3 regions of the Paenarthrobacter sp. CCNWLY172 genome follow, and region 3 is predicted to be linked to each of the others. Evidence: riboswitches for the same ligand, from Rfam matches in the RefSeq annotation. Region 3 holds a riboswitch; each other region holds the start of a gene.
The links. A riboswitch is a leader RNA that binds a small molecule or an ion and turns the genes downstream of it on or off. The one in region 3 is predicted to bind thiamine pyrophosphate.
Positions count from the first base shown of each region.

Region 1: linked by a shared signal. The riboswitch ahead of thiD (bifunctional hydroxymethylpyrimidine kinase/phosphomethylpyrimidine kinase) and the one ahead of thiC (phosphomethylpyrimidine synthase ThiC) in region 3 are both predicted to bind thiamine pyrophosphate.
Region 2: linked by a shared signal. The riboswitch ahead of WBN73_RS08230 (ECF transporter S component) and the one ahead of thiC (phosphomethylpyrimidine synthase ThiC) in region 3 are both predicted to bind thiamine pyrophosphate.

Region 1 is NZ_JBBEGB010000014.1:18,849-28,495, forward strand. It holds gene obgE (GTPase ObgE) at 1-1,407, opposite strand, end outside; gene rpmA (50S ribosomal protein L27) at 1,565-1,828, opposite strand; gene rplU (50S ribosomal protein L21) at 1,891-2,199, opposite strand; gene thiD (bifunctional hydroxymethylpyrimidine kinase/phosphomethylpyrimidine kinase) at 2,576-4,093, opposite strand; TPP riboswitch at 4,084-4,182, opposite strand; gene WBN73_RS18435 (Rne/Rng family ribonuclease) at 4,318-7,509, opposite strand; gene WBN73_RS18440 (vitamin K epoxide reductase family protein) at 7,995-8,675, shown strand; gene ndk (nucleoside-diphosphate kinase) at 8,756-9,175, opposite strand; gene WBN73_RS18450 (DUF4233 domain-containing protein) at 9,217-9,647, opposite strand, start outside.
Region 2 is NZ_JBBEGB010000004.1:316,998-326,644, forward strand. It holds gene WBN73_RS08210 (penicillin acylase family protein) at 1-2,039, shown strand, start outside; gene WBN73_RS08215 (GNAT family N-acetyltransferase) at 2,091-2,690, shown strand; gene WBN73_RS08220 (energy-coupling factor transporter transmembrane component T family protein) at 2,687-3,481, opposite strand; gene WBN73_RS08225 (ABC transporter ATP-binding protein) at 3,478-5,073, opposite strand; gene WBN73_RS08230 (ECF transporter S component) at 5,073-5,693, opposite strand; TPP riboswitch at 5,770-5,906, opposite strand; gene WBN73_RS08235 (NUDIX hydrolase) at 6,136-6,834, shown strand; gene WBN73_RS08240 (DUF4235 domain-containing protein) at 6,871-7,131, shown strand; gene mnhG (monovalent cation/H(+) antiporter subunit G) at 7,231-7,623, opposite strand; gene WBN73_RS08250 (monovalent cation/H+ antiporter complex subunit F) at 7,613-7,891, opposite strand; gene WBN73_RS08255 (Na+/H+ antiporter subunit E) at 7,888-8,454, opposite strand; gene WBN73_RS08260 (Na+/H+ antiporter subunit D) at 8,451-9,647, opposite strand, start outside.
Region 3 is NZ_JBBEGB010000003.1:383,394-393,040, reverse strand. It holds gene rimM (ribosome maturation factor RimM) at 1-512, opposite strand, end outside; gene WBN73_RS06615 (RNA-binding protein) at 642-884, opposite strand; gene rpsP (30S ribosomal protein S16) at 886-1,305, opposite strand; gene WBN73_RS06605 (hypothetical protein) at 1,541-1,993, opposite strand; gene WBN73_RS06600 (VOC family protein) at 2,114-2,986, opposite strand; gene WBN73_RS06595 (amidohydrolase family protein) at 3,064-4,146, opposite strand; TPP riboswitch at 4,231-4,338, shown strand; gene thiC (phosphomethylpyrimidine synthase ThiC) at 4,334-6,187, shown strand; gene WBN73_RS06585 (alpha/beta hydrolase) at 6,170-6,892, opposite strand; gene ffh (signal recognition particle protein) at 6,957-8,537, opposite strand; gene WBN73_RS06575 (glucose-6-phosphate dehydrogenase) at 8,705-9,647, shown strand, end outside.

The sequences.
Region 1 (9,647 bases), on a different contig from region 3:
AATGTCCGCAACGCGGATGTCGGTACCGCGGGGGGTTGCCAGGAGTTCGGCGCCGGCCATCATGGTGGGCTCCCAGTCGAACACCACGCCGTCGTCTTCACCGATGACCACGGTGTCGCCAGGCTTGGCGCCAACCTTGAAGAGCTCAGTTTCCACGCCCAGCTTAGCCAGACGGTCGGCAAGATAGCCGATGGCTTCCTCGTTGGTGAAGTCGGTCTGCTTGACCCAGCGCACAGGCTTTTCGCCCAGAACGCGGAACAGCGGCTCGAGGTTCTTTTCTTCGCGGCGGATCTTGAAACCGGACTCGTTGACCGCACGGGGCCGCAGAACCGGCGGTGCAACCTTGGGGGGTGCGATTGCCACGGCATCGCGCGCTGCCTTGACGATCTCCGCCATGGCAAATCCGAGCTGGCGCAGGCCCTCGTGGCTGGTTGCCGAGACTTCGAACACGCGGTAACCCCGCGCTTCCAGGTCGGGACGAACGAACTCAGCCATGTCCTTGCCATCGGGCAGGTCAACCTTATTGAGGACAACCAGCTTGGGGCGCTCGTTCAGGGGAACAACTTCGCCGTCAACACCGGCGTAACTCATGTCAACCGCGTACTTCTCCAGCTCGGCCTCAATGATGGCGAGATCGGACAGGGGATCCCGGTCCGACTCCAGGGTTCCGCAGTCAAGGACGTGCACCAATGCCGCGCATCGTTCAACGTGCCGCAGGAAGTTGTGCCCGAGTCCCTTGCCTTCGCTGGCACCCTCGATCAAACCGGGGACATCGGCAATGGTGAAACGGACTTCTCCCGCCTGGACCACGCCCAGGTTGGGAATGAGCGTGGTGAACGGGTAATCGGCGATCTTCGGCCGGGCAGCAGACATGGCTGCGATCAGGCTGGACTTGCCGGCAGAGGGGAAGCCGACCAACGCGATGTCCGCAATGGACTTCAGTTCCAGGACGATGTCGCTGGATTCGCCTTCGATGCCCAACAGGGCAAAGCCCGGCGCTCGGCGCTTCTGGGAGGAAAGGGAAGCGTTGCCCAAGCCGCCTTGGCCGCCGGCAGCTGCGACGTATTCAGTACCCTCACCCACGAGGTCGGCCAGGACTTCGCCGTCCTTGGTCTTAACGACGGTGCCGTCCGGGACCGGAAGAACCAGGGTCTCGCCGTTCTTGCCACCGCGCCAGTCGCCCATGCCCGGGCCACCATTGGTGGCGTGGCGGTGGGGTGCATGGTGGTAGTCCAGCAGCGTGGTGGTCTGGGCGGACACCCGGAGGATGACATCCCCGCCATTGCCGCCGTTGCCGCCGTCGGGGCCACCGAGGGGCTTGAACTTCTCCCGCTTTACAGAGACACAGCCGTGGCCGCCGGTTCCGCCGGATACGTGCAGGACTACCCGGTCTACAAAGCTCGCCACGTGGATCTCCTCAGTTGCTGTCTTACTTACAGCGTTTGTTGCTGTTGCCAGCGCTGTTGCAAAACCAGTGCGCTAAAGCGCCCTAGTCGATTGTAATGCGGTTAAAAGAACGGTGGAGCGGGCCGTTTGGCCCGCTCCACCGGTTCAGAACTTGTTGTTACTCTGCAGCTGCAGCAGCAACGATGTTCACTACGCGACGTCCGCGGCGAGTACCAAACTCAACCGAGCCGGCCTGCAGGGCGAACAGGGTGTCGTCGCCACCGCGACCAACGCCTGCACCGGGGTGGAAGTGCGTGCCACGCTGGCGAACGATGATTTCGCCTGCGGAGACTACCTGACCACCGAAGCGCTTGACGCCCAGGTACTGTGCGTTGGAGTCACGACCGTTGCGAGTGGAACTCGCGCCTTTTTTGTGTGCCATGTGAAATGCCTGCCTCTAAATTTCTGGGGAAACTGAAAAACCTGAACAGCGGGTAACGAAAGTTACGCGATGCTGGTGATCTTGATCTTGGTCAGTTCCTGACGGTGACCCTGACGCTTCCGGTAGCCGGTCTTGTTCTTGAACTTCTGGATGACGATCTTCGGACCACGGAGGTCTTCGAGGATCTCAGCCGTCACCTTGACGTTGGCCAGTTCCGCAGCTGCGGAGGTGACCTTATCGCCGTCAACCAGGAGCAAGGCGGGCAGCTCAAGCGTGCTGCCGGCTCCACCGGGGACGCGGTTAAGCGTTACGTAGTCTCCAACGGAAACTTTTTCTTGGCGGCCGCCTGCGCGGACAATCGCGTACACCACTTGGGTACTCACTTCTCTCGACGTTTATAACTAAATTTGCGTGCGGAACCTGGAACCGAAATCAGGCTTGGTTCGCGCTGTGCCTCAACGCCGTGGACTTCTGATCGAAGTCCGCGAGTCATCCCTTGAACAATTCCAAGGGGCATAACCCAAGTGTTGGCGTAAGCACCGAAGATCAAGATTACGCTAGTTTGACCCTCGGCTGCAAATGAGGCCGGGTCCGGAGGCTACCACGTGACTTGCATCACCAGTTGTAACGGACTCTCCCGGCACCGTGCCCATACAGCCTACAGGGTTTGGGGCGATTAACGTGATTTGACCCGCGACGCGCTGGGGCGGTTAGAAACCCGGAGATAAAAAGTCCGGGCAGGAACGGTCAGGCGAACAGCCGGGGAGCGTCGAAGAATGCAGTTTCGTAGCGGCAGGACTGGGCAAAAGCCTCCACCATTGATGCCCGCTCCCCCTCGGAAGCTGCCGCTGCAGCGGCGTCCGTGAAATTGATCGCATTCCTGGTGGCTGCAGCAAACTCTTCATCGGCGTAAGTCCTGAGCCAGTCCGCGTAGGGATGCGCCGCCGGGGATCCCGCCTCCACGAACGATGCATGGAGCCGCTGGCCCACCTCTGCGTAGAGCCAGTAGCACGGCAGGATGGCCGCCAGCACCACGGAGTAGCTGCCGGTGGCCGAGGACGCCAGCAGGTGGTCCACGTAGGACTTCGTGACGGGTCCGGTCACCGAGGATGCCTCTCGGGTGCTGAGCCAGTTCCTGTGCAGTTCCGATTCGACCTCAAGGCACTGCTGTGACGCTTTGGCCCAGAACAGTTGCTCCTCCTCCGTGGGGGCAAGGGCGCCCGCACGCGCCAGGACCCTGGAATACCCGTTGAGGTAGAGGGCATCCTGCGCGAGGTAGTAATTGAACGCAGCCTCCGGGAGGTCGCCCGATTGCAGGCCGTCAATAAAGCTGAGCTTGTAGATTGCCTCGAGCTCCGGAGCAGCTTCCTTCCACAGCGCCGCGGCGAATTGCCCCGGCCTCAGGACCTGATGGTGGTGGAAATGGTGGACCGGCCCGTTTCCCTGGCCTACGTCGAGGCTGTCCGAATGCAGCAGCGCCTGAAGCAACCACGGCTTGACTTCGCGCAGGGAAGCTTCCCAATCGCCGGTGCGGGCCTGGACCGTGGCCAGAGCCGACGACAACGAACAGCCCGTGCCGTGGCTGTTCTTCGTTTCCACGCGGGGTCCGGCTACCTCGATGACGTCCTGCCGCAGGAGGCCGCTGGTGTTAACCAGGGCATCCGGGCATTCCGCCCCTGCCAGGTGTCCGCCCTTCACCAGGACCGTGGTGCCGCACTCAGCAGCCAGTCGCTTGCCCTGGTTCAACGCCGAATCCCAGTCAGCAGCTTCAGGCTCCCCCAACAGCATGGCAAGCTCCGGGAGGTTCGGGGTAATAAGGTCCGCCAACGGCAGCAGAGCGCGCAGGGCCTGCTCGGCAGACCCCCGCAGGAGGCGGTCGCCGCTGGTGGCCACCATCACCGGGTCAAGGACCACGACGCCGGGACGCACCGACTCAAGCCAGCTGCGGACCTCATCGATCACCGCAGCGTCACCCAGCATGCCGATCTTGACGGCATCGATGGCGATGTCCGTGCTGATGGACTCCAACTGCTGTCGCAGGAACTCCACCGGAGGAACATGGACAGCACTGACGCCCAGCGTGTTTTGGGCCGTCAACGCGGTGATCGCCGCCATGCCGTAGCCGCCCTGCGCAGCAATGCTCTTCAGGTCAGCCTGGATACCGGCACCGCCGGAGGGGTCCGAGCCCGCGATACTCAGTACGCGGGGCGTTTCCCGGCCGCAAACAGCCAGAGGGTACACAGAAGAATACGACGATGACGTCATGGGGACATCCCTTCGCCGGTGCTAACCGGACAGGTTCAACGGGTCTGGATCTCAGCCGGGCCCTATGCCCGGCACCCCGTGTCAATCCCCAGCGTAGCCGGGAAGCAGCACGGCCCGGGAACTGCACTCCGCAGAAGACCGGTTATGACCGCTGTGAGCAGACAGCAAAGGGCCCCGCAGTACCCGCCTGTGGCGGTTACTGCGGGGCCCTTGCGGATCGGGTCCTAGAGCTCCGAAGCGGGAACACCAACCCCAAGGATGATGGGTTCCTCGGACGCTGCCTTCTTGGCAGGCTCCGCCGGTGCTTTGGCCTGGTGTGCAGTTCCACGCGCTGCGGTAGCAGTTACCTCGTGGTGCTCAACGCTGGTCTCGTTGGCTGCACCCTGGGCGCGGCTCGCACTGCGGTTGCGGCGCCCCCGGCGGGACTTCGACGCCGAAGCAGCTTCAGGGTCCTCGTCCACGGGCCCCGCCACGGCGGCTGCAGGTGCAGCGGCTGCCTTGGAAGGAACCACGGTTTCGGGCTTCGCCTCGGGTGCTGCGCCAAGGTGGGAGAACGCTTCGGCCAGGAGATCCAGGCTCATGGCAGGCTTGGCGGCAGGCGGTTCCTCGTGGTGTTCCCCGAAAGGCAAGGCCACTTCTTCGCCGCCGAATCGCAGAACCGGTGTGGACCGTGTGTCACGAACCGATGCTTCCCGGTCTGATTCGGGGTCGGAGTGCTCTCCAGCCTCCGGCTGTGATGCGGCAGGCGCCTGGTGCTGGCCGGCCGCCCGTGCCTGCTCTTCTGCACGGTGAACTTCGTCATCGTGGAGGTGGGCAGCGTGGGCGGCAGCAGCGATCGTCGCCAGCGCAGCGCGGGTTGCCTCTGCCTTGGCCTGCTTGGCAGGATCCTGCGGCTCGGAAGCCGCGGGAGGTGCGGCAGGGGCGGAAGCAGTGCTGTGGACCTGCGCGGGAGCCTCGGCGACAGCCTGTCCCCCGCCCTTGCCACGGCGGCGCTTGCGTTCTGTTCGGGCTGTGGGTTGCTGCGCCTCAGTGTGGGGGCGGTGGTGCTCGGCAGCCACAACGTTGGCGCGACGGTGCTCCACCGGTTCATCGTGGGTGACCACGCCGCGGCCTGCACAGTGCTCGCACTGCTCACCGAAGACCTCAAGGAGGCCGGTACCCATGCGCTTGCGGGTCATCTGGACAAGGCCCAGTGACGTCACTTCAGCCACTTGGTGCTTGGTGCGGTCGCGGCCAAGGCACTCAACCATACGGCGGAGGACGAGGTCGCGGTTGGACTCAAGGACCATGTCGATGAAGTCGATGACAATGATGCCGCCGATGTCACGCAGGCGAAGCTGGCGAACTACTTCCTCAGCAGCTTCGAGGTTGTTCTTGGTGACGGTTTCTTCAAGGTTTCCACCGCTGCCGGTGAACTTACCGGTATTGACGTCCACCACGGTCATGGCTTCGGTGCGGTCGATGACCAGCGAACCACCGGATGGGAGGAAGACCTTGCGTTCCAGTGCCTTGTGGATCTGCTCGTCAATGCGCCAGGCACCGAAGATGTCCTGGTCCTTGGTCCACTTCTCGAGGCGGCCCACAAGGTCGGGGGCAACGTAGGTTACGTAAGCCTCAATGGTGTCCCAGGCGTCGTCGCCGGAAACGATCAGTTTGGAGAAGTCTTCATTGAAGACGTCACGGACCACCTTGATGGTCAGGTCGGGTTCGCCGTAGAGCAGTTCCGGTGCCAGGACCTTGGTGGAGGAGGCCTGGCCTTCGATGCCTTCCCACTGGGCGCGCAGGCGGTTGATGTCATGCGTCAGTTCTTCTTCCGACGCACCTTCAGCAGCCGTGCGGACAATGACGCCGGCGTTTTCCGGCAAACGGTCCTTCAGGATGCGCTTGAGGCGGTTGCGTTCGACGTCGGGCAGCTTGCGTGAAATGCCGGTCATGGAACCACCGGGCACGTACACCAGGTAGCGGCCGGGCAGGGAGATCTGGCTTGTCAGGCGGGCACCCTTGTGGCCTACAGGGTCCTTGGTGACCTGGACCAGAACGGAATCGCCGGACTTCAGCGCATTCTCGATCCGGCGCGGCTGGCCTTCGAGGTTGACCGCGTCCCAGTTCACTTCACCGGCGTACAACACGGCGTTGCGGCCGCGTCCGATATCCACGAAGGCAGCTTCCATGGACGGCAGGACGTTCTGGACCTTGCCCAGGTAAACGTTGCCGATCAGGGAGTCCTGCTGGGTCTTGGAGACAAAATGCTCGGCAAGCACGCCGTCTTCCAGGACGCCGATCTGAATTCTGTCGTCGCGCTGGCGGACAATCATCTGGCGGTCCACTGATTCGCGGCGGGCCAGGAATTCGGCCTCGGTGATGACCTGGCGGCGGCGTCCGGTCTCGCGGGATTCACGGCGGCGCTGCTTCTTGGCCTCAAGCCTGGTGGAGCCCTTGACGCTGGTCACGCGATTCGAGGGAGCAGTTTCCGTGATGGGGCGGGGAGCGCGGACGCGGGTGACTGTGTTGGGCGGATCGTCGTCCGAGCCGCCGGTCAGTTCAAGGTCCTGGTCGCCACGGCGGCGACGACGACGGCGACGCGAGGTCACCCCTTCGTCGGAGGCTTCAGCAGCGGGAGTTTCCTCATCGTCAGACTCGGCGCCCTCTCCGGCTTCACTTTCTTCGCGTTCGGTCCCGCGGCGGCCACGGCGGCCACGGCTACGGCGGCGGCGACGACTGCCGGCATCTTCCAGCTCATCCTCGGCACCGGCTTCAGCTTCTTCCCCAGAATCCTCTTCCTTCTCCTCCACCGCGACAACGCGGGGAACAGTGGTGAGGTCCGGAGCCTGGAAGATCATGGACGTGATGGACACGGGCTCCAGGAAGAGCGAAGCAGAGCCTGCAGCGGCGGCTTCCTCCTCTTCGGGGGTTGCCTCAACAGGAGCCGCATCAACGGTATCTGCTTCAGCAGCAGGCGACGCCTGCGGGGAGGCGGCGTCCGGCGTCGTGGTTTCAACAGTGGTTTCCGCAGCAACAGGTGCTTCGTCGGCGGCAGGCGCCTCCGCTTCAACCTTGGGCTTGGCAGTACGACGACGGCGGACCGGCTTTTCGGGGGCAGGCCCGGCGACGGCTTCGGGCTGGGTCTCTACAGCGGCTTCCGGCGCGGCAGCGACGTCCTCACCCAAACCGGGCAGGGGCTCAGCGGGTTCTGCTTTCTTGCGTGAGCGGGTACGTCGTACCGGCGCAACGGGGGCCTCCGTTGCCTCAGGGGCCTCCGTCGATTCAACGACAGGCGCTGCTGCGGCCTGTGCCTCGGCGTCAGCTGCAACCTTGGGCGCAGCCTTGCGCCGGGTCCGGGTGGCTTTCTTTGGCGCTTCCGCAGTTTCCGCGGGAGCTGCCTCATCATTAACGGCTACAACCTGGTCATTATCCATATGTGGCAACACTCCTGCCCCAGCGACACCGCCACATCCGGCGCCCAGTGGGGCAAATATTGTCAAAACCCGCAGGCGTTGACAGAAGTCGGTAGTATGCTCTCCGGTTCGCACCATCATTGGGGTGCGGCAGCCCTGGAAAGCCGGCGCCCTTGTTCTGAAACCCGTTGTTCTGCTGCCACAACCAGGTGCCGTCCATTGTCATGGCGGGCCCACCAAGGATCACGTGATCCAGGCATGCCCAGCTCATACTGGCGGTCTTGGGAACAAAGTCACCGGACCGGATTCCGAATGTGGATCGGGCTCCGGCCATGTTCATTCTCTCACACCTGTTCACCTTCCCACGGTAGGCCGCTGTGTCGCAGCTCCGGGGAACAGGCGCCAACCGGAAGCTTGGGGGCACCGTCCAGCCTCCGGAGTTACAATCCTCCCAAGAGCCCATACCGGCGTGGCCGGACCGTACATTGAAAAGGACCAGATCCGCGATGCCGAGCACAGCCAGGGGAAACCTGGCCAACCAATCCACCAACTCCGTGGAGGATTTCTCCACACAGGCAGGTCCACACCAGGATCCACTCCCCCGGACTGTCCGTGACAAACCCTTTGCCTGGCTGCTGCTGGTCACCGGTGTGATCGGATGGGTGGCATCCGGAGCCTTGGTATTGGAGAAGCTTGAAGTACTCAAGGACCCCAACCACGTAACCGTCTGCGATGTGAATCCCTGGGTTTCCTGCGGGGCGGTCATGCAGACACCGCAGAGTTCCGTGTTCGGGTTCCCCAACATGTTCATCGGCATCGTGGCCTTCGCCGTCATCATCACCACGGCGATGGGTATCCTCGCGGGGGCCAAGTTCTCACGAGGCTACTGGCTGGGCCTTCAGGCAGGCGTTACCCTTGGCTTCGCGTTCGTTGTTTGGCTGTGGTCGCAGGCCCTCTACGCCATCCACGTGCTCTGCCCGTTCTGCATGGTGGTGTGGGCGGCCATGATCCCGTTGTTCGTGTGGGTAACCATCCGCAATGTCACCCACGGAGTCATCAAGGCGCCACCGGCCTTGGCAAAGCTGCTGGGCGAATCCGGCTGGATCATTGTGGCGCTCCTGTACGTTGCCGTCGCCGCTACCATCTTCTTCTCGTTCATTCACATCTTCGTGGGGTCCTCCGCTTAGGAAAACCTCCCGCGGGATGACAGAAAAGGCCAATGTTCGTGATGAACATTGGCCTTTTCCATAGTTTCGGTGATGCGTGACTAGCCCGCGAACCAGATCTTGATTTCGCGCTCAGCCGAGTCAACGGCATCCGAGCCGTGGACGAGGTTCTGCTGGACTGCCAGGCCCCAGTCGCGGCCGAAGTCACCACGAATGGTGCCCGGCGCTGCCGTGGTGGGATCAGTGGTTCCAGCCAGCGAACGGAAGCCCTCAATGACACGGTGGCCCTCGAAGACCGCCGCGATGACCGGTCCGCTCAGCATGAATTCAACCAGTGGCTCGTAGAACGGCTTGCCCACGTGCTCCTCATAGTGCTGCTCCAGCAGCTCGCGGGATGCGTTGACCTTCTTCAGTTCCGCCAGGGTGTAACCCTTGGCTTCGATCCGGGCGAGGATGGTTCCGCCCAGGTTGCGGGCGACGCCGTCGGGCTTGACCAGGACGAGGGTCCGTTCAATGCTCACAGTTGCTCCAATGTGGTTGGTCGGTGGTTTTCCCAGCCAGTTTACGGGGTTTGCGGGTCTGCTTCGTCACCGTGGGCAGCATCCCATTCGGCTTGTTCACGGTCCCGCTGGGCTACTTCACGGTCAATCCTCATGCCGGCCCTGATCCCGTACCACCAGCAGATGGCGAACAGGATGCCCACAATGAACATTGTTGGCTCTGCAAAGCCCGTCAGGATCAGCACCAGCTGCAGCGCCCAGCCAACGGCGATCCCCCAAGGCTTGGACAACACAGCGCAGGCGAGGACCAGCACAACACTCAGGGCGATGCCCACGCCCAGGATGATGCCGGGGGCCACCTCCCCGCGCCTCAACCCGAAGACCGCCAGCGTGCCGAAGAACGCGACGAAGGCTTCGAGGAGGAGCACGGTGGATGCGAACATCACTTTGGTGGAGCGGCGCTTCTTGGGCATGCCGGGGCGCCATTCACGCT
Region 2 (9,647 bases), on a different contig from region 3:
ATTTGTGGGCGGATTCCTCCGACGATCTCGCCTTCCTCCAAGGCATGAACGCAGCCACTGACCGCTCCTGGCAGATCGAGCTGGAACGGTGGCGCTCCGAGGGCCGCACAGCCGAGGTCCTGGGTGCCGACGTTGTGGTCTGGGACCGGTTCGCACGGCAAGCCCGGCTGGATGACACCGCGCGCCGCTGCTTCGAGAACCTCGACGCCGAGACTCAGCGTTGGTGCGGACAGTACGTGGCCGGCATCAACCAAGCGCTGGCAGACGGACTCCGCGGCGGCCCCGAATTCGACGAGTCCGCCTGCACGCCGGAGCCATGGAATCCGTGGACGCCGCTGGGCGTCTTCCTGGTCCATCACATCCTCTTCTCCACGTTCCCCAACAAACTGTTCAGGGCCCACATCGCGCGGACATTGGGCGACGACGCCGTGAGCCTGTTCAGCATCGAGGCTCCCGTCTGGTCAGGAAGCAACGCCTGGGCCGCGCATGGCTCGACGACGGCGAGCGGCCTCCCGCTGATCGCCGGCGACCCCCACCGCCTCATGGAACTCCCCGGCGTGTACCAGCAGATACGGCTTGCCTGCCCGGACTTCGACGCCATCGGTTTCGCGTTCCCGGGTGTCCCCGGCCTCCCGCATTTCGCCCACACCGGGCATACCGCTTGGGCCATCACCAACGCCATGGCCGACTACCAGGACCTCTTCGAGGAAGAACTGCGCCGGGTCACGGACGCAACAGGGGAACGCGTCGAGGCGCGCGGAGCGGCGGGTTGGGAAACCGCCGTCGTGAGTGCCCAAACCATCACCGTCCGCGACGGTGAGCCGGTCACCGTGGAGGTCATCGAGACCGCGCGAGGTTCCGTGATCTCTGAAGCGCCCGACGGCGAGGCGCTGAGTTTGCGCTTCCCTGCCCGCGTTGAGGGGCGGCTTGGTTTTGAGGCCCTCCTGCCGCTGCTGCGGAGCCGGAGCGCCTCCGAGGTGGAAGCGGCGTTCGACGCCTGGGTGGAGCCCGTCAACAGCGTGGTGGCCGGGGACACGTCCGGAGCAGTGCGGCACTTTGTTGCCGGGCTTGTTCCGCAGCGCAATCCCGCCAACAGGAGGTTGCCTGCCCCGGCCTTTTCAGCCCGTCATGAGTGGGACGGTCAGTACGTCATCCTGCCCCGCACGGAGGTGGAGCAGTACGCCGTGAGCGCGAACGACCGCGCGGCGGGAGGTGGCGACGCCGTGGCGATGGAGTTCGCCCCCGCGCATCGGGCGTTGCGCATCCGTGGGTTGCTCGAGTCGGCCCCGGGGCTGTTGTCCGTGGATGACATGCAGGCTATCCATACGGACACGCTCCTGGGTCCGTGGCCGTTGTTCCGGTCGGTGCTGTCAGGCCTGGACGCTGATGAATTGTCCCGGGAAGCCGCGGGGCTGCGTTCGCTGCTGCTGGAGTGGGACGGCCACATGGATGCCGGGAGCCATCACGCCGCAGTGTTTGCGGAGTGGCGGGGCTCATTGGTCCAGCGCCTGGCAAACCATCCCGCATTTGTCCCTTTGAACGAGCCAACGGGCTACTCGCCCTTGTTCGGACCGTGGTTGTCAGTGGCATCCCGGATCGGCTTTGCGCTTGAGACCCTGCTGGTGCGCGGCTCAGAACTCGGCATCAGCGTCGATACAGAAGCCGCCACAGCGCTTGAGGACGCTGCGTTGGAGCAGTCCGGGCTGCGCTCCTGGGGCGACCGGCACACATTGTTGGCCGTCCATGTCCTCCCCGGCCCACTCGCGTCAGCGGCACCCACCGTGGCCCTCAGCGGAGATACGGGCTGTGTGCTCTGCACCGAGAGCCTCCCCGGTGTTGACGACCGAAGCTTCCGTGGTCCAGTGGCCCGCTACATCTGGGACTTGTCCGAGCGGCGCAACAGCCGCTGGATCGTGCCCTTCGGTGCCTCCGGTACGCCCGGCCACCAGCACTTTGCCAACCAACTCCCGCTCTGGACTGCAGGGGAACTCACCCCGGTAGTCACTGACTGGCCTGAATTGATCAAAGACAATCCCTGACTCATCCTGCTCCCGCATCCCATCTGTCACGCATCAGCCCCGAAGGAAGCCATGACCACCGCCACCCAGGACTTCTCTGTCCGTACCACCGTCTACTCCGAAGACCTCGAAGGATGGGGCGCGCTGCGGCTTGTGCCGCTTGTTCCGGCCGAGGACATCGACCTCATCTTCGAATGGGTCACCCAGCCCCGCGCCAGGTTTTGGGGAATGATGGAGAATTCCCGCGAAGAAGTCCAGGGGATCTACGATTTCCTTGATTCCCTGGAGACCCACCACGCGTTCCTGGCCGTCCTTGATGGCGAACCGCTGGCCCTTTTCCAGACGTACGAACCACTGCACGACCCCGTGGGCGAGGCCTACCCCGCACGCGAGGCTGACATTGGTATGCACTTGCTGTTGGCCCCGGCCACCCGGCCCATCCCGCACTTCACGCCGAGGCTCGGCACAGCACTGATCAAGTACATGTTCAGCCTGCCCGGCAAGGACCGGATCGTGGTGGAGCCGGACTCACGCAACGCCAAGGCCCTGCGCCGTTTGGAGGCGACATGCTTCGAGTTGGGACCCATCATCCAGCTTGCCGAGAAGGAAGCCCAACTCGGATTCCTGACCCGGGCAGGCTTCGACGAGATCCAGGAACAGCAGGCTCCCTAACGCCAGACGAAGCTCCACGTTCCAGCGCCGAGTGCCGTCAGGACTGCACCCGCAGCGATGACCACACCGCCAAGGACCACCCAGGCGTCCAGAAGCGAATACGTGGATTCGCGCGCCCACGTCCGTTGACCGCCGCCGAAGCCGCGCGCTTCCATGGTGACTGCCAGCCGCGAAGCCCTCCTCACGGCTTGGACCAAGAGCCCAAAGCTCTGGCCCAGCGTGGCCTTCAGCCGTTGGAACGGGCTGCCCTGGGAACCGACTCCGCGGGCACGGCGGGCCATGCCGATGGTCTGCCACTCCTCTGCCATGAGCCCAACCAACCTCATGGCAGCCAAGGATCCCAGGACAAAGCGGTGCGGCAACTTGGCCTTCTGGGCCAGCGCATCTGCCAAATCAGTGGGATCCGTGCAGGTCATCAGCAGGATTGCCGGTAACGCGATCGCCAAACCGCGCAGCATGAAACCCAGCCCCAGCTCAAGGGAACCTTCGCTGATGGACCAGAGTCCGACGTCGAGCAGTACAGCGCCGCTGTCCGCCGCCACAATCGCGGTACTCCAGCCGCCGATCGCAGCGGCGATGATCAGCGGCCAGGCGCGCTGCCACAGAAGCCTGAACGTAAGCCCGGCCAACGGAAACAACGCCAGCTCCGCAACCAACGCCGTGGACGCCGATACCCAGTCGATGGACAGGGCCAGCACCAGGGAAATCAGAAACACGGACACGAACTTTGCCAAGGGGTTGGCTCGGGTCAGCAGGGCACGATTCCCGCGGAGGTTCAGTGCATCCCTCATGCTGCACCAGCTTCCTGATGCGTGGCTTCACCGTGCTGTACCGGGCCGAGCCGCAGCTCCGTTCCGCCGAGCACTGCGCTGAATTCCTGGTCGTGGGTCACGGAGACCACAGCCGTTCCGGCGTCCAGCAACTCTGAAAGGAACGACGCCAACTCCGCCCACGTGTTGGCGTCCTGGCCGAACGTAGGTTCATCGAGCACCAGGACTTCGGGGTGCGCGGCAAGCACGGTGGCCACCGAGAGCCGCCGCTTCTCACCGCCGGAAAGGGTGTAGGGGTTGGCGTCCACCAAATGCGTCAGCCGCAGCCGCTCCAACAGTTCGTCCACCCGTTCTTCGCCGTGGCCTAAATGCCTGGGCCCAAACATGAGCTCGTCCAGGACCTTGCCTGTGACGAACTGGTGCTCCGGCTCCTGGAACACCGTCCCGATCCGTGAAATCAGCTGGTCTGCTTTCCACTTGAACGGGTCAATACCGGCCCCTTTGGAAAGCTCGACGGCGGCACTCACTGTACCGTCCACCGGCGCTAAAAGGCCGGCCAACGTGAGCGCGAACGTGGACTTTCCAGCCCCGTTGGCTCCAGTGATGGTCAGTGCTTGGCCGGCCCTGACCTGCGCGGTGATTCCTGTTTGAACCGGGACGGGCGGGATGGTCTTGAAGCCCTTGCGCCGCGGCTTTTCCCGGGAAACTGCGAGGTCCTGGGCCGCGAGGAGCAGTGGGGCGGTGTGGGGTTGGTTGCGTCGTTGGCGGGTGGCCGGTACGTACCCCGGCACCCAAACGCCGGCAGCCATCAACAGGGTGCGGGCCTCGGACAGGACCTTGTCCGGCGGGCCGTCCAAAAGGACCCCGCCCGTTGCCTGGCCCGTTCCCGGCGCCGCCAGGGCACCCGGCTGCAGGACCACGATCCTGTCCACCAAGTCCTTCCACACCGACACACGGTGCTCCACCACCACCAGCGTTGCGCCGGTCTTGTCCAGGCAACGCCGAACAGCATCCCGAACCTCCAGCACTCCGGCCGGATCCAGGTTGGCCGTGGGTTCGTCCAAGAGGATCAAGCCGGGACGCATCGCGAGAATCCCCGCCAGCGCAAGGCGCTGCTTCTGCCCCCCGGAGAGCGCCGCCGTCGGGTGGTCCAATGCCAATCCGCCGCCCGCGGCGGTACGCAACCCGACGTCGTCGAGCGCTTCATGGACGCGGGCCCAGATCTCCTCTCGCGGCACGGCAAGGTTCTCCGCACCGAAAGCGACGTCGTCACCAACCCGCGACAGGACCACCTGCGTCTCGGGGTCTTGCTGCATGAGACCGGCGCGGCCCCGCTGTTCCCGCGGAGCAACGCCGTCGATCAGCAGGGAACCTGACTCGTCCGAGTCGTCTTCCTCGTCACCCAGCACCCCCGCGAGGGCGTGCAGCAGTGTGGACTTGCCGGCGCCCGAAGGCCCCAGCAGCAACACCCGCTCGCCCGGTTCAATCCGGAGGTCAAGCCCATGAATGGCGGGAGCGGACCTGCCGGCATGCCGCCAACCCCAGCCCTCGGCGGAGATGGCGGCAGGCCTCACCGGGCTGCTGTTCTTGCTGCCGCTCTGCGTGGCGGGCATCAGCTGAAGACGGGCTCCGACGCGGCCTTGCGCGATGCGAAGGAGCTCAGGACGCCGGTTTTAGCCAAGCCGCGGGTGGCAACCCAGGACAGGGCGCCGGCGATGATGGCACCCGAGATGGTGGTGAAAGTGATGTACGCCAGTTTGTCCATTGCCTCGTAGGCGATGTTCCAGCCCCACGGGAGGAAGGAGTCGTTCAGGCCGCAGAAGAGGCCCGCACCGGCACCGGCGAGGAGGGCCGTGGGCAGGTTGAACTTCTTGTACCGGAAGGCGGCGAAGATGAGCTCGGCACCTAGGCCCTGAAGGATCCCGGAGATCAGCACGGTGGTTCCGTACTGGGAACCCATGATCAGCTCACCGGTGGCCGCGACGGCTTCGCAGAAGAGGGCGGCGCCGGGTTTGCGGATAATGAGCATTCCCAGGACTGCGGGGATCATCCAGCCACCGGCGATCAGGCCGGTGAGCGGCGGATACGTCGCGTTCATGGGGATGGATACCAGCGCGGCGCCCTGGGACCAGGCCCAGAAGATCACGCCGCCTGCGATGGCGATCAAGGCCGCCACAACGATGTCTACAACACGCCAGTTATAACTGGTCTTCTTCACGTTTACCGTGGTCATTTTCTGCCTCCTGAGGTTACAGGAGGGGAAAGTGCTCCCCGGATTTCCCATCGGCCTGCGCCGCCTGGATCCGGACACTCTGAGAAGCTCGACTCCCTTGCGCCGGTACTAACCGGATCAGGTTCGAGGGTCTGCGGCTGTCCGCACTCTCAGCGCCCTCGCGTCTCCTGCATCTCTGCAAGGTCCGACGGCGGCGCTCCCCTGTCGTTATCAAATCTGCCCTGATGGGCTGGTTCAGTTTACACCTGCCCGTGTTGTGGGCGACTGTCCGATGCCGGCCGGTGGTCACAATCGGGCGATCCGGGGGGCCCGTGCGTGGGGTTGCGTGCGTTGCGGGGCCCGCTCTGCACCCCTCGCGCCCGTTTCGGCCTGTACATCCGGCCCCACAACGAGACCTGAGAGAATGATCCAGCAGACTCGACCGCGGCAAAGGGGCACTTTCATGACGGACCTACCCATTCAGGATCACCCTGCCGGCGAGGGCACCATATCCGAGCCCCGGCTTGCTGCCAGTGTCATCCTGCTCCGTGATGCCCCGGGCGGGATCGAGGCGTTCGTCCAGCACCGGGTCAGCACCATGGACTTCGCCGCCGGAATGGTGGTCTTCCCGGGCGGCCGGGTGGATGCTGCGGACGAGTCAGGCTGGGACTACCCAGCGGACCTGCTTCAACGCCACGCTGCCGCCTGGCGTTCGAGTTCCATCGCCACCGGCGCCACCTCAACGCAGGCCGAAACCAACGCAGGGACGGTCCTCACCGCCGCAATCCGCGAAGTCCAGGAGGAGTCCGGGCTCAGCATCAGTGCCGCGGATCTCCGCCCTTGGGCCAACTGGATCACGCCTACGGACATGCCGAAGCGCTTTGACACCTACTTCTACGTTGCCAGGCCTTCCCCGGGAGCCGAGCCGCAGCATCAAACCACGGAGGCCTGGCAATCGTTGTGGATGCCAGTAGACGGAATCCTGGAAGCTGAAGCAGCCGGGACCCTGAAGCTGATGCCGCCCACCTACTACCTGCTCAAGGAAATCGCTGAGTTTGATTCCGTGGATGCTGCCTGGTCGGCAGAGCACCCCGTTGTTCCCGTGCTGGCCCCTGTTGGGTCCTTGGCAGCGTTCCTGAAAGAGCGCGAAAGCCGGCGCTGACTCTGGAGTCGGCCCACGGACGGCTAGGCTGGGGGCATGAACCTCTTCTTCAAGCTGATCGGTGCCGGAGTAAGCCTCGGAGCGGGCTTCGTAGGCACCAAACTCGTCAACAAAGGGTGGGAAAAGGCAACTGGCAACAAACCACCCCTGGGCAACGACGACATGGAAACGAGCTTGCGTTCAGCACTGACTTTTGCGCTGATCTCAGCCTTCGTCAGCACCTTGATTCAGGTGTTGGCCAGCCGTGGCACACAGCGTGCCATTGCACGTTTCGCCAAGTCACACGACATCGTCTAGCCCGCAACCACAGACAGCAACGCGGGGTCGCTTTTGCCTCCACCTGATGGAATGAACCATTGGACGCAAGGCGACTCCGCGTTTGTGTGACCGGGACTTTTAGCGGTCGTTGCGGGGTTCTTGCCCCGCAGCCGCCCGTTGCACAACAGCCTCGAGTTCGTCCTTGGTGAGCATCTCGCGGTGGCCATGTTTGGTGCGGTAGGCGGAGCGACCCACCATATGGGCGGACACAGGTGCCGTCAACAACTGGAAAATCCATGCCACCAGCAGAACCGGCCAAACCCACCACGTTCGCATCTGCAGGCCAATAGCAGCAAGCATGAGGAACAGTCCCAGCACTTGGGGCTTGGTGGCTGCGTGCATGCGGCTCATGAGATCCGGGAATCGCAGCAAACCGATGGCGGCACCCAAGGACATCAAGGCTCCCACCACCAGGAAAACTGCGGTGACAGCATCGATCACGACATCCACGCCGGTGGCATCAGGACTCATTGTTCTGTTCCCTCCGTTCAGCCACGAAACGTGCAACGGTCACTGATCCGATGAATCCGATCACCGCGAGGGCTACCAGCAGCATCAGGTTGTTGAGGTGCCTGTTCATCGCCATGTCGATCGCCAGTGCAGCACCCAGGATGGCCAGCAAGACATCCGATGCCAGGACGCGGTCCAGCAGGGAAGGGCCGATCGCGATGCGGACAATCGCGCCCGCGGCAGCCAGGCTGAGGATCACCGCCGTGACCACAAGGATGATCTCCTTCATCGTGCTGCCCCTTCCATTCCCGGACGTACTTCAGCGTTGAGGGCTTCTACTTCTTCGCGCGTGCCCATGATCCGGATCAGCCGCGCTTCAATGATCTGGACTTCCTCGCGAATTTTGTCGATGTCCGCTTCTTCGTAAATATTGAGCGCGTGCAGGTAAAGCGTGGACGTCGACCGGTCCACCTCCACCACCAGCGAGCCCGGAATCAGCGAGATGACGTGCCCCGTGGCCGTCACCATCAGGTCCGAGTGGCTGCGCAAGGGAACGGCGACGACGGCGCTGCGCACCTTGGGTCCCTTGACCACGGCCAGGAACAACACCAGGAAGCTCGCTGCCACCACTTTGGCGAGGAACATCAGGGCGAAGGGAATGGCGCGCAGGATGTTGAACCTGCCGCTCAGTTCCACTGGTGGAAGGTAGAACAGCTTGGCTACCAGCACGGCTATCAGCGCACCGAACAGCAGGTTTCCGGGACTGAAGTCCCGCCACAATGCGCCCCAGACAATGACCAACCAAATGAGCAGCGGGAGTTCGGTGCGGAACGAAATGGGCTTACGGCTCATTTGGCATCACCCGTCTGTGTTTCCTCGGGCGGCCCAAGCGGTGGCACCTCGACCGAGTCGCCCAGGACCGAGTGGATATAGGCCGAACGATCCAGCATGATTCCTGCGGAACCGTCAGCCACCTGGAAGAGCGGACCGGCGAAGACCGTCAGCGCGACACCGAAAACTACCAGTCCCGCCGTCGAACCAACCATGGTCCGCGGCAAGACGCCCACGTTCCGGGGATTCAGGAGAGCTGGGTCCGGATACTCAGCGTCTTCGGGCTTGCGCCAGAAGGCCCTGTTCCACACGCGGGCGATGGCCAGCAGCGTCAGGAGGCTGGTGACAACGCCACCCACCACCAGCGTGATGGCCAAGGGTGTTCCCAAATCCACGCCGGCCTGCAGGAGGCCCAACTTTCCCAGGAAGCCAGAGAACGGCGGAATACCTGCGAGGTTCATGGCCGGGACGAAGAACAGCAAGGCCAGTAACGGGGAAAGCTTGGCCAAACCACCCAACCGGTCCATGGACGAGCTGCCGCCCCTGCGTTCTATGAGACCTGTGACCAGGAACAGGCTTGTCTGCACGGTGATGTGGTGCGCCACGTAGAAGACGGCGGCGCCCAACCCTGCCACGGAACTCATGGCCAGGCCGAACACCATGTACCCGATGTGGCTGACCAGGGTGAACGACAACAGACGCTTGATATCGCTTTGGGCCAGGGCACCTAGGATGCCCACCACCATGGTGAGTAATGCCACCACCATGAGTGGAACATTCAGGGTGTCGCCGGGGAACAAGAGCGTTTCCGTACGGACCATGGCGTAGACACCCACTTTGGTCAGCAAGCCCGCGAACACGGCCGTAACCGGAGCCGGCGCCGTCGGGTAGGAGTCAGGGAGCCAGAAGGACAGCGGGAACACGGCGGCCTTGATGCCGAAGGCCACCAACAGCATGACGTGGAGGAGGTTTTGGGTGCCTTGGTCCAGTTCCGCCAATTTGATGGCAAGGTCCGCCATGGTGATGGTTCCCGTGGCCCCGTAGATCATGGCGATGGCGATGAGGAACAACACGGATGACACCACTGACACCACCACATAGGTGACGCCCGCACGGATGCGCGGCCCCGTGCCGCCCAACGTCATGAGCACATAGCTCGCCGTCAGCAGGATCTCGAACCCTACGTAGAGGTTGAAGAGATCACCGGTGAGGAA
Region 3 (9,647 bases):
TCGTCGTTGACTTCAAAGAGCCCGGCCGGCGGGGTGATCAGGATGTACCCGTCCTCAACATTGACTTCGGGAACGATCTCCTCGACGAAGGGAACCAGGATTTCCTTGCCATCGTCCGTCTTGACCATCAGCAGGTCCTGGACGGGCATGGTGTTGAGGGCGGCCACCTTGCCAACCACCTGCGAACCAACACGCGCCTCGAGGCCGACCAACTCGTGCTCGTACCAGCCTTCGTCGTCGTCTTCGTCGTCAAGTTCTTCGGTCTCGATGAAGAGCTTCGCACCACGGATGACTTCCGCTTCGTTGCGGTCGGCGATCTCCTCGAAGCCCAGCAGCAGAATGTCCTTGTTCCACCGGGCACTGCGGATGGTCAACGGGCCAGCCGATGCCGGTTCCACAATGAACTCGGTTCCTGCGACGAATCGCTCGGAAGGGGCGTCGGTGAGCACCTGGACGGTCACCTCGCCGCGGATGCCATGGGGTTTGCCGATCCGGGCCACCTGGAGCTGCATGGGTTCCTCTGAATTCTTGTGTACCGCGCCGCCGGGCAGCCACGGTGATGAAAGGGTGGATAAAGCAATCCGGCCCCTCCACCATATTCGGTGAAGGGGCCGGACCTAAGACAAGCAGTGCTGAGCGCGTTACCGGCGGCGGTCGGTGTCGACGACGTCGACCCTGACCTGCTCGCCACCTGCCAAGGCTGCAACCACTGTGCGCAAAGCGCGTGCGGTGCGTCCTTGACGGCCGATCACCCGTCCGAGGTCCTCCTGGTGAACGCGCACCTCAAGGGATTCCCCGCGGCGGTTGTTCTTGGCACTGACCTTGACATCCTCAGGGCTGTCAACGATCCCACGGACCAAGTGTTCGAGCGCTTCTGCCAGCAACTTACTCAGCCTCGGTGGTCTCTGCTTCAGCCTCGGCCGGAGCTTCTGCTTCGTCCTTCTTGGCCTTCTTGGTGATGGCTTCCGGAATGATGACGGAACCCTTCTCCGGTGCTACGAAGGCTTCCTTCGGAGCTTTGGTCTTCAGGGTGCCTTCCTGGCCCGGGAGGCCCTTGAACTTCTGCCAGTCACCGGTGATCTTGAGGATCGCAGCAACCTGCTCGGTCGGCTGGGCGCCAACGGAAAGCCAGTACTGGGCGCGCTCGGAAGCGACCTCGATGTACGACGGCTCTTCGGTGGGGTGGTACTTGCCGATTTCTTCAATGGCACGGCCATCGCGCTTGGCGCGGGCATCCATGACGACAATGCGGTAGTACGGTGCGCGCATCTTACCGAAGCGCTTAAGGCGAATCTTTACGGCCACTTTTGTGGTCACTCCTGTTTCTGAAACGAGGTGAACCCGACGTTCTGCACCCGTGGGGCGGGCCATACTGGACGGTTCGAAGGACAAGATACGAGCACGGAGAGAGGGGCCGCACCGATCGAGTACCTGTCTATTGTGCCAGATGCCCGGAGCAAATACGACTTACGCCACCTGGGCCCGTGTGTTGTTGCTCACCCGCGGGGGTGCAAGGTGCGCCCATGCCCGGGCGGAAGTGCTATTCGGACCAGACGTAGAGCCCGGCGCGCTCCACCTTTTCAACATCGGTTGCCAAGGCAGCCAACTGCTGGACGTACTGGCGGGATTGGGCAGCGTCGAAGGGCATATCGTCCTGCGCAGCCCAGGCTGCGGCAACGTCATCGAGGACGTTTGCCTCGCCTTCGCTCTCGTACGTCAACAGCTCGGCCAAGGCCCGCACCATGGCTTCGGGGACACCCAGAAGCGCATCACTGGTGACATCAACCAGGGCAAGTTCGTAGTCAGCACCGGCTGCGTGGACCGCCTGGCCGGCAAGGTCACCCAGCTGCTCCACTTCGAAGTCGGTAATGCCGTCAATCCTGACGGCGGGGCCGGTGACATCCGCGCCCTTATCCAGGGCCGCTGCCCTCTTGAGTGCTTCATCGTGGGTGGCTACAAAAATTTCGGCAAAGCCCATGGAAAGTACTCTCATTCCTTCGTGCTGACGGGGCGGCGGCACAAAACCCGGTTGGATCCGTGCCGTCACTGCCCAGCCTAATGCAGGAGTGGGCGGCGCAGCGGGAGTGTGCCGGCGCAGCAGGAGTGGCCCTGCTTAGCGGACGGCAACCCGCAGTTTGTTCCGCCACGGATCCTCGAACTGGAGTTCGGCGCCGGTGTGGTGGTTCTGCACTCCTGCGATCTTCAAGCGATCCGCAAGCGCCGCTACGTCGTCGGCGTCGGGGACCTCAATGAGCACTTCCCCCAGGCCCAGCGTGTCCTTGCGGGGCCCGGCGCCACGGCTGTTCCACACGTTCATGGCCATGTGGTGGTGGTAGCCGCCGGCGGAAACGAACAACGCCTGGCCATGCCAGCCCGCGGTCCGCTCAAAGCCCAGGGTTTCCACGTAGAAATGCTGGGCAGTTCCGACGTCACCGACTTGCAGGTGGACGTGTCCAATTCCGGCCGCTGCCTCGCGCTGCCCTGTCACCGCGGCTTCACTCAGGTGCTGCTCGAGGTATCGCTGCGGAGGCAAGGCAACATTGTCCATCACCACATTCCTGCCATCCCACTGCCAGAGTTCACGCGGCTTGTCGTAGTAGAGCTCAATGCCATTGCCTTCAGGATCGGTAAAGTAGAACGCTTCGCTGACCAGATGGTCGGCACTGCCCGCGAAAGCTCGGGGCTCGTACTCGGCGGCGGTAGCAATGGTGGCGGCCAATGAAGGCTGGTCGTCGAACAGAATGGCCGTGTGAAACAGGCCAGCCTCCCCACGGCCTGGAATCTGGAGACCGGACGCCGGGGCAAGATGCACCACGGGCTTTCCGAGCCGCCCCAGGTAGAGCCCGCCATCCTGCTCGGCCACGACGTCAAGGCCAAGGGCACGCTGATAGTAGTCGCTCATGACAGCCATGTCGCCGACCTTGAGCATGACGGTGCCCATGGTCAGTTCGGCAGGCAGAAGATCCTGGCTGAGTGGTGTGGTCATGTGACGCTCCCGGGTTCGAGGTGCCGCTCATCAGCACCTTTCTACTTCTCTAAATTAGTTGAAGCTTCAATTTATTCCTAACGGACCAGTGAACCGCCCAGCACGATGTGTTTGAGGCTGGAAACAGTTTCCAGCTCGATCCTGGGATCCTCGGAGCACAACACGACGTCGGCACCCGCCCCTTCGCTGATGCCCTCGGCCCCCAGCCACTCCCGGGCACGCCACGCCGCGGCGTCCAGGACCGCGGCCGGCGGCAGGCCGGCGTCGTGCAGTTCCTTCATTTCGTCTGCGATCCTGCCGTGCTTGATCACGCTGCCGGCGTCTGTGCCCGCATAAATGGCCACGCCTGACTCAAAGGCCTCCAACACCCGCTCGCGCCGACGCTCCCAAAGCCGCACCATGTGGTCCGCATAGTCAGGAAACTTTGGGGCAGCCTGGGCAGCAATGTCCGGGAAAGTCGCAATGTTGACCAAGGTGGGAACGATCGGCACGGACTGCTCCACCAAGCGCGGAATGTGTCGCGACAGCAGGCCCGTGGCATGTTCGATGCAGTCGATGCCTGCATCGAGCATGTCGTCCACTGTGTCCTCGGCAAAGCAGTGGGCCGTCACCCGGGCACCTTCATCGTGGGCGGCAGCGATGGCATCCTTGACGATTTTGGCGGGGAAAGAGGCAGCGAGGTCACCCACGCCACGGTCGATCCAGTCCCCCACCAACTTGACCCACCCGTCTCCATCCCGCGCTGCCTTCCGGACGGTCTCCACGAGTTGGCCGGGTTCGACTTCATGCCCCAAACCGCGGAGGTACCGCCGGCTCCGGGCAATGTGCCTACCTGCCCGGATCAACCGGGGAACGTCCGCACGTTGCTGGACCCAACGGGTGTCACTTGGTGATCCGGCATCCCGTATCAGCAGAGTCCCGGCGTCGAGGTCAGCGTGGGCCTGCGCAAGGGTGGTCCGCTCGTCAACGGCGCCACCCACACCCAAACCGATGTGGCAGTGGGCATCAACGAAACCCGGGAGGACCCAGCCATCCAACACCAGGTCCGGTGTGGCCGTGGGGCGTTCGAACGTCAGGACTCCGTCAACAGACCACATCCCTTGGCGCTCTTCGTCCGCCGAGACAAGCACAGATCCGCTGAATTCGATGATGGTGGCCATATCAAAAGCCTAGTCCGCAGCGGCGTCCTGGACGCTGGTTCGTTCATGTGACTGGGTGCCCGTTGTGAGCTGTGGTAGCTTCATCTACGACCACACGGGGGCCCCTGCAGGGGCTGAGATCGGACTGATGCAGTCTGCGACCGTTGAACCTGTCCGGGTAATGCCGGCGAAGGAAGTGAGTAATCCTTTGAGCACCACAAAAACACAGCACAGCCCTGCCCAAAACCGGTCCGGCTCCAGCGCAAGGACGCCGGAATCTGTGACCCAGTCGCTGACATCCCATTCATTGGCCTACCTGGAGGACCCCGACCACGGGATCCGGGTGCCCGTCACCGAGATCGCCTTGGAACCGTCTCCCAACGGCACAGCCAACCCGGCGTTCCAGGTGTACCGCACTGCGGGCCCCGGCAGTGATCCCGTTGTGGGACTTGAGCCTTTCCGCGCTCCATGGATCGAAGCCCGCGGTGACACCGTGGCTTACCGCGGACGGGAGCGAAACCTGCTGGACGACGGCAAGTCAGCGGTGCGGCGCGGGGAAGCATCAGCAGAGTGGAAGGGCACCCAACCGGTGCCCCGCCGCGCCGTCGAAGGTAAAACCGTCACGCAGATGCACTACGCCAAGCAGGGCACGGTGACTCCCGAGATGCAGTTCGTCGCGTTGCGGGAAAACTGTGACGTTGAGCTGGTCCGCAGCGAAGTTGCCGCAGGACGGGCGATCATTCCGAACAACATCAACCACCCCGAGTCAGAACCGATGATCATCGGCAAAGCCTTCCTGGTGAAAATTAACGCCAACATCGGCAACTCAGCAGTGACGAGCTCCATCGCGGAAGAGGTGGACAAGCTGCAGTGGGCCACTCAATGGGGTGCCGATACCGTCATGGATCTCTCCACTGGGGACGACATCCACACCACCCGGGAGTGGATCATCCGCAACTCCCCGGTCCCGATCGGGACGGTCCCCATCTACCAGGCGCTGGAGAAAGTCAACGGCGAGGCGAACAAGCTGACGTGGGAGATTTTCCGGGACACTGTGATCGAGCAATGTGAGCAGGGCGTGGACTACATGACCATCCACGCCGGCGTGCTCCTGCGCTATGTGCCGTTGACCGCCAACCGGGTCACGGGAATTGTCTCCCGTGGCGGGTCGATCATGGCGGGTTGGTGCCTGGCGCACCACCAGGAGAACTTCCTCTACACGCACTTTGACGAGCTCTGCGAAATCTTCGCCCAGTACGACGTCGCCTTCTCCCTGGGCGACGGCCTGCGCCCGGGTGCAACCGCCGATGCCAATGACGCAGCCCAGTTCGCCGAATTGGATACCCTCGCCGAGCTGACACAGCGGGCGTGGGAGTTCGATGTGCAGGTGATGGTGGAAGGACCTGGCCACGTGCCGTTCCACCTGGTCCGGGAAAATGTGGAACGCCAGCAGGAACTGTGCAAGGGAGCCCCTTTCTACACCCTTGGGCCCTTGGTCACGGATGTCGCTCCTGGTTATGACCACATCACCTCAGCCATCGGCGCCACCGAGATTGCCAGGTACGGCACCGCCATGCTGTGTTACGTGACCCCCAAGGAACATTTGGGCCTTCCCAATAAGGACGACGTCAAGACCGGTGTCATCACGTACAAGATCGCAGCCCACGCCGCCGACCTGGCCAAGGGCCATCCCGGGGCCCACGAGCGGGACGATGCCTTGTCCAAGGCCAGATTCGAGTTCCGTTGGCGTGACCAGTTTGCCCTCTCCTTGGACCCCGTCACAGCAGAAGCCTTCCACGACGAAACGCTGCCGGCGGAACCGGCCAAGACCGCCCATTTCTGTTCCATGTGCGGCCCCAAGTTCTGTTCGATGCGCATCAGCCAGGACATCCGTGACGAATACGGATCAGAAGAGGCGCAGACAGCCATTGCGGAAATGTACAGCGGCATGCGCGGAAAGAGCCAGGAATTCCTGGCATCTGGCGGAAAGGTCTATTTGCCGGAACTGCAGGTACCCGGCAGCCCGGACACATTTGAGGCCGGCTCAGGAAGCCTGAACTGACATGGCCCGTCCGACGTCACCAACAAACGATCGGATGATGTGATCCCCGTCCACTGAATCCTGGGGCCGGTGCCCTCCCGCAGCAACACGGCGGAGGGCTCCGGTTTCCTGGAGGTAACCGGCAATTTCCTCATACAGGGGTTCCCAGCCACCCGTGAGGACCAACGTGGGGACACCGGGCACGATGTGCAGCGGGGCCTCCCAAGGCGGGGCCTGGAGCCTGAGCCTGCGGGCTGAACGGCGCGCTTCGGGAGTATCCAGTCCCCCCGTTTCGGCAGAAAACGCCCGGCGGTAGTACTCACGTTGGTAGTCGGCGTCGTTGAGCTGGCTCCGTACATCGAACAGGGGTTCCATAAGGGCCCGATGGGAGGCTGTGGCCGGAAGCTCGGCTGTCAGGGACAAACAAGCAGGCTCAACCAAGCTCAGCGAGTGCACCAGGTCCGGACGTTCTATGGCAGCCAGCATGGCGGAGATGGCACCTTGCTCGTGCGCTACGACGTGGCCGCCACCCGTATCCGCCAGGGAATTGATGACAATGGCAACGTCCGCGGCAACGCTCGATCCCACGGGTTCTGCTGCAACGTCAAAGCCATGCCGGCGCAGGAACAGCGCGTCATAAGCGAGGGCCATGCCGTGCTGTTTCGGCCATGCCGCAGCACCAAAGCTGCCCAGGCCGTGAACGAAGACTACGCGCTGCTTATGCATTGGTTCAGCCTATTCCACGGCCCTGACATCCCAACTGCGACGCGGTGGGGATGTCAGCCGCGGCCTATTTGCCGAGGAACTTATCGAAGCCCTTGGGAAGGTTGAGCGATGAGGGATCGAACTCTGCCGCGCCTTGGCCGAAAGCGGCACCCGACGGTGCTGCCGAGGCTGCGTTCGCCCGCTTGGCTTCGGCATCGCGCAGTTCCTGTGCTGCTTTGGCAGGGTTGCCTGAACGCGCCTTCTTCTTGGGCGCATTCTTGCCGCCCTTGCGGCCTCCGCCGGGGCCACCAAGGCCAGGCATCCCGGGCATCCCCGGCATGCCGCCGCCCTGCGCAAGTTTCTTCATCATCTTCTGGGCCTGGGCGAAGCGCTCCAGCAGGCCATTGACCTCGGACACGTGGACGCCTGAACCCTTGGCGATACGGGCGCGGCGTGAGCCGTTGATGATCTTGGGAGCGACGCGTTCGTGCGGCGTCATGGACCGGACGATTGCTTCGACGCGGTCGATCTCCTTTTCATCGAAGTTCTCCAGCTGCTGACGGATGTTTTGCGCACCCGGCATCATCATGAGCATCTTCTTCATGGAGCCCATGTTGCGGATCTGCTGCATCTGGGCGAGGAAGTCGTCCAGGGTGAAGTCTTCCTGGTCGGCGAACTTCTTCGCCATCCGGGCGGCTTCGTCCTTGTCCCAGGCCTTCTCAGCCTGTTCGATCAGGGTAAGGACGTCACCCATGTCAAGGATGCGGGAAGCCATGCGGTCCGGGTGGAAAAGCTCGAAGTCGTCCAGGCCTTCACCGGTGGAGGCGAACATCACCGGCTTGCCGGTCACGGACGCTACCGACAGCGCGGCACCACCGCGGGCGTCGCCGTCGAGCTTGGACAGCACGATGCCCGTGAAGTTGACACCTTCATCAAACGCCATCGCCGTGTTGACGGCGTCCTGGCCGATCATGGAATCGATCACGAAGAGGACTTCGTTGGGGATGATGGCCTGACGTATCCGGCGGGCCTGGTCCATCATCTCGGCGTCGACACCAAGACGGCCGGCGGTATCGACGATGACGACGTCGTGGAGCTTCTGGCGCGCTTCCTCGACGCCTGCCTTCGCGACCGCTACGGGGTCGCCGGCAGGGTGCTCGAGCTCGGAGGTGGCACCAGGGTGCGGAGCGAACACCGGGACGCCGGCGCGCTGACCCACCACTTGGAGCTGTGTCACGGCGTTGGGGCGCTGAAGATCGCAAGCAACCAGCATGGGGCTGTGGCCCTGGGCCTTCAGCCACTTGGACAACTTGCCGGCAAGGGTGGTCTTACCTGCACCCTGGAGACCGGCGAGCATGATGATGGTGGGGCCAGTCTTGGCCAGGCGGATCCGGCGTGTCTCGCCACCGAGGATCTCCACGAGTTCCTCGTTGACGATCTTGACGATCTGCTGGCTCGGGTTCAACGCACCCGAAACCTCGGCACCCAAGGCACGTTCGCGCACGCGGCCGGTGAACTCACGGACCACTGATACTGCAACATCCGCGTCCAGCAGGGCGCGGCGGATCTCCCGGACTGTGGCATCAACATCAGCCTCGGTGAGGCGGCCCTTGCCACGAAGGTTCTTGAAGGTTGCTGTCAACCGGTCAGAGAGTGAATTGAACACGCGCCGTGCACTTCTTTCGATGGTCTGCGAATGGCGGCCAATGCGGCACACCAGAGTCTTGACGATTGCCCCCAGCAAACATGTCTCAACCCAACAAATCTGAATCGACTAGGGGACTCGACTATCTAGGGTACCAAGTCGCACCTGCAAGATGGCATGCTGGCACAGTGACCAGTAAAACAACTGTAAAAACGTTGCTCATCCTCGGCGCGTCCGGGGACCTGACAGGAAGGCTCCTGCTGCCCGGACTCGCCGGACTGCTGGCTTCCAGCAGGGCTCCCGGATTACGGCTGGCAGGTGCAGGCTCGGACCCCTGGTCTCCGGAACAATGGTGGGAGCGGGTTGCGGGTGCGTTCAACGCGGCCTCGGGCACGGCTGATGATGCCGGCCGTGCGGCACTGGCAAAAGTCGCTGACACCACCGAGTACCACCAGCTTGATGTCACAGCGGACGGTCCCCTGGCGGACCTCCTGGCCACCTTGCAGGGACCCGTCGCCATCTATTTCGCTTTGCCTCCCCACGTCAGTCAGAAGGCCTGCGAGGTACTTCACAGCGATCAGGTGCCTGCCGGGACCCGTTTGGTGATGGAGAAGCCTTTCGGCTCAGGCACCGAATCCGCCCACGAACTGAACAAGACGCTCGCGGCCCTGGTCCCCGAAGACCACATCCACCGCGTGGACCACTTCCTGGGCAAAGCCACGGTGTTGAACATCCTGGGCCTTCGATTCGCCAACCGGTTCCTGGAGCCCGTGTGGAACCGCGAACACATCGAAAAAGTGGAAATCGTCTTTGACGAGGATTTGGCCCTTGAGGGACGCGCACGCTACTACGACACTGCCGGTGCCCTCCGGGATATGATCCAGAGCCACCTCCTGCACATCATGGCTTTCCTGGCGATCGACGCGCCGGCAACCATCGAGGAGCGGGACCTGCGCGACGCCGTGGCAACCGTTCTGCGTGCCAGCAGCATCAAGGCTCCGTTCAAGGAGTCCACACGGCGGGCACGGTACACCGCGGGAACCCTCGGGGAACGGACGGTGCCGGATTACGCAGCGGAGGACGGTGTTGATCCGGCCCGCAATACCGAAACCCTGGCCGAGATCCGGGTGG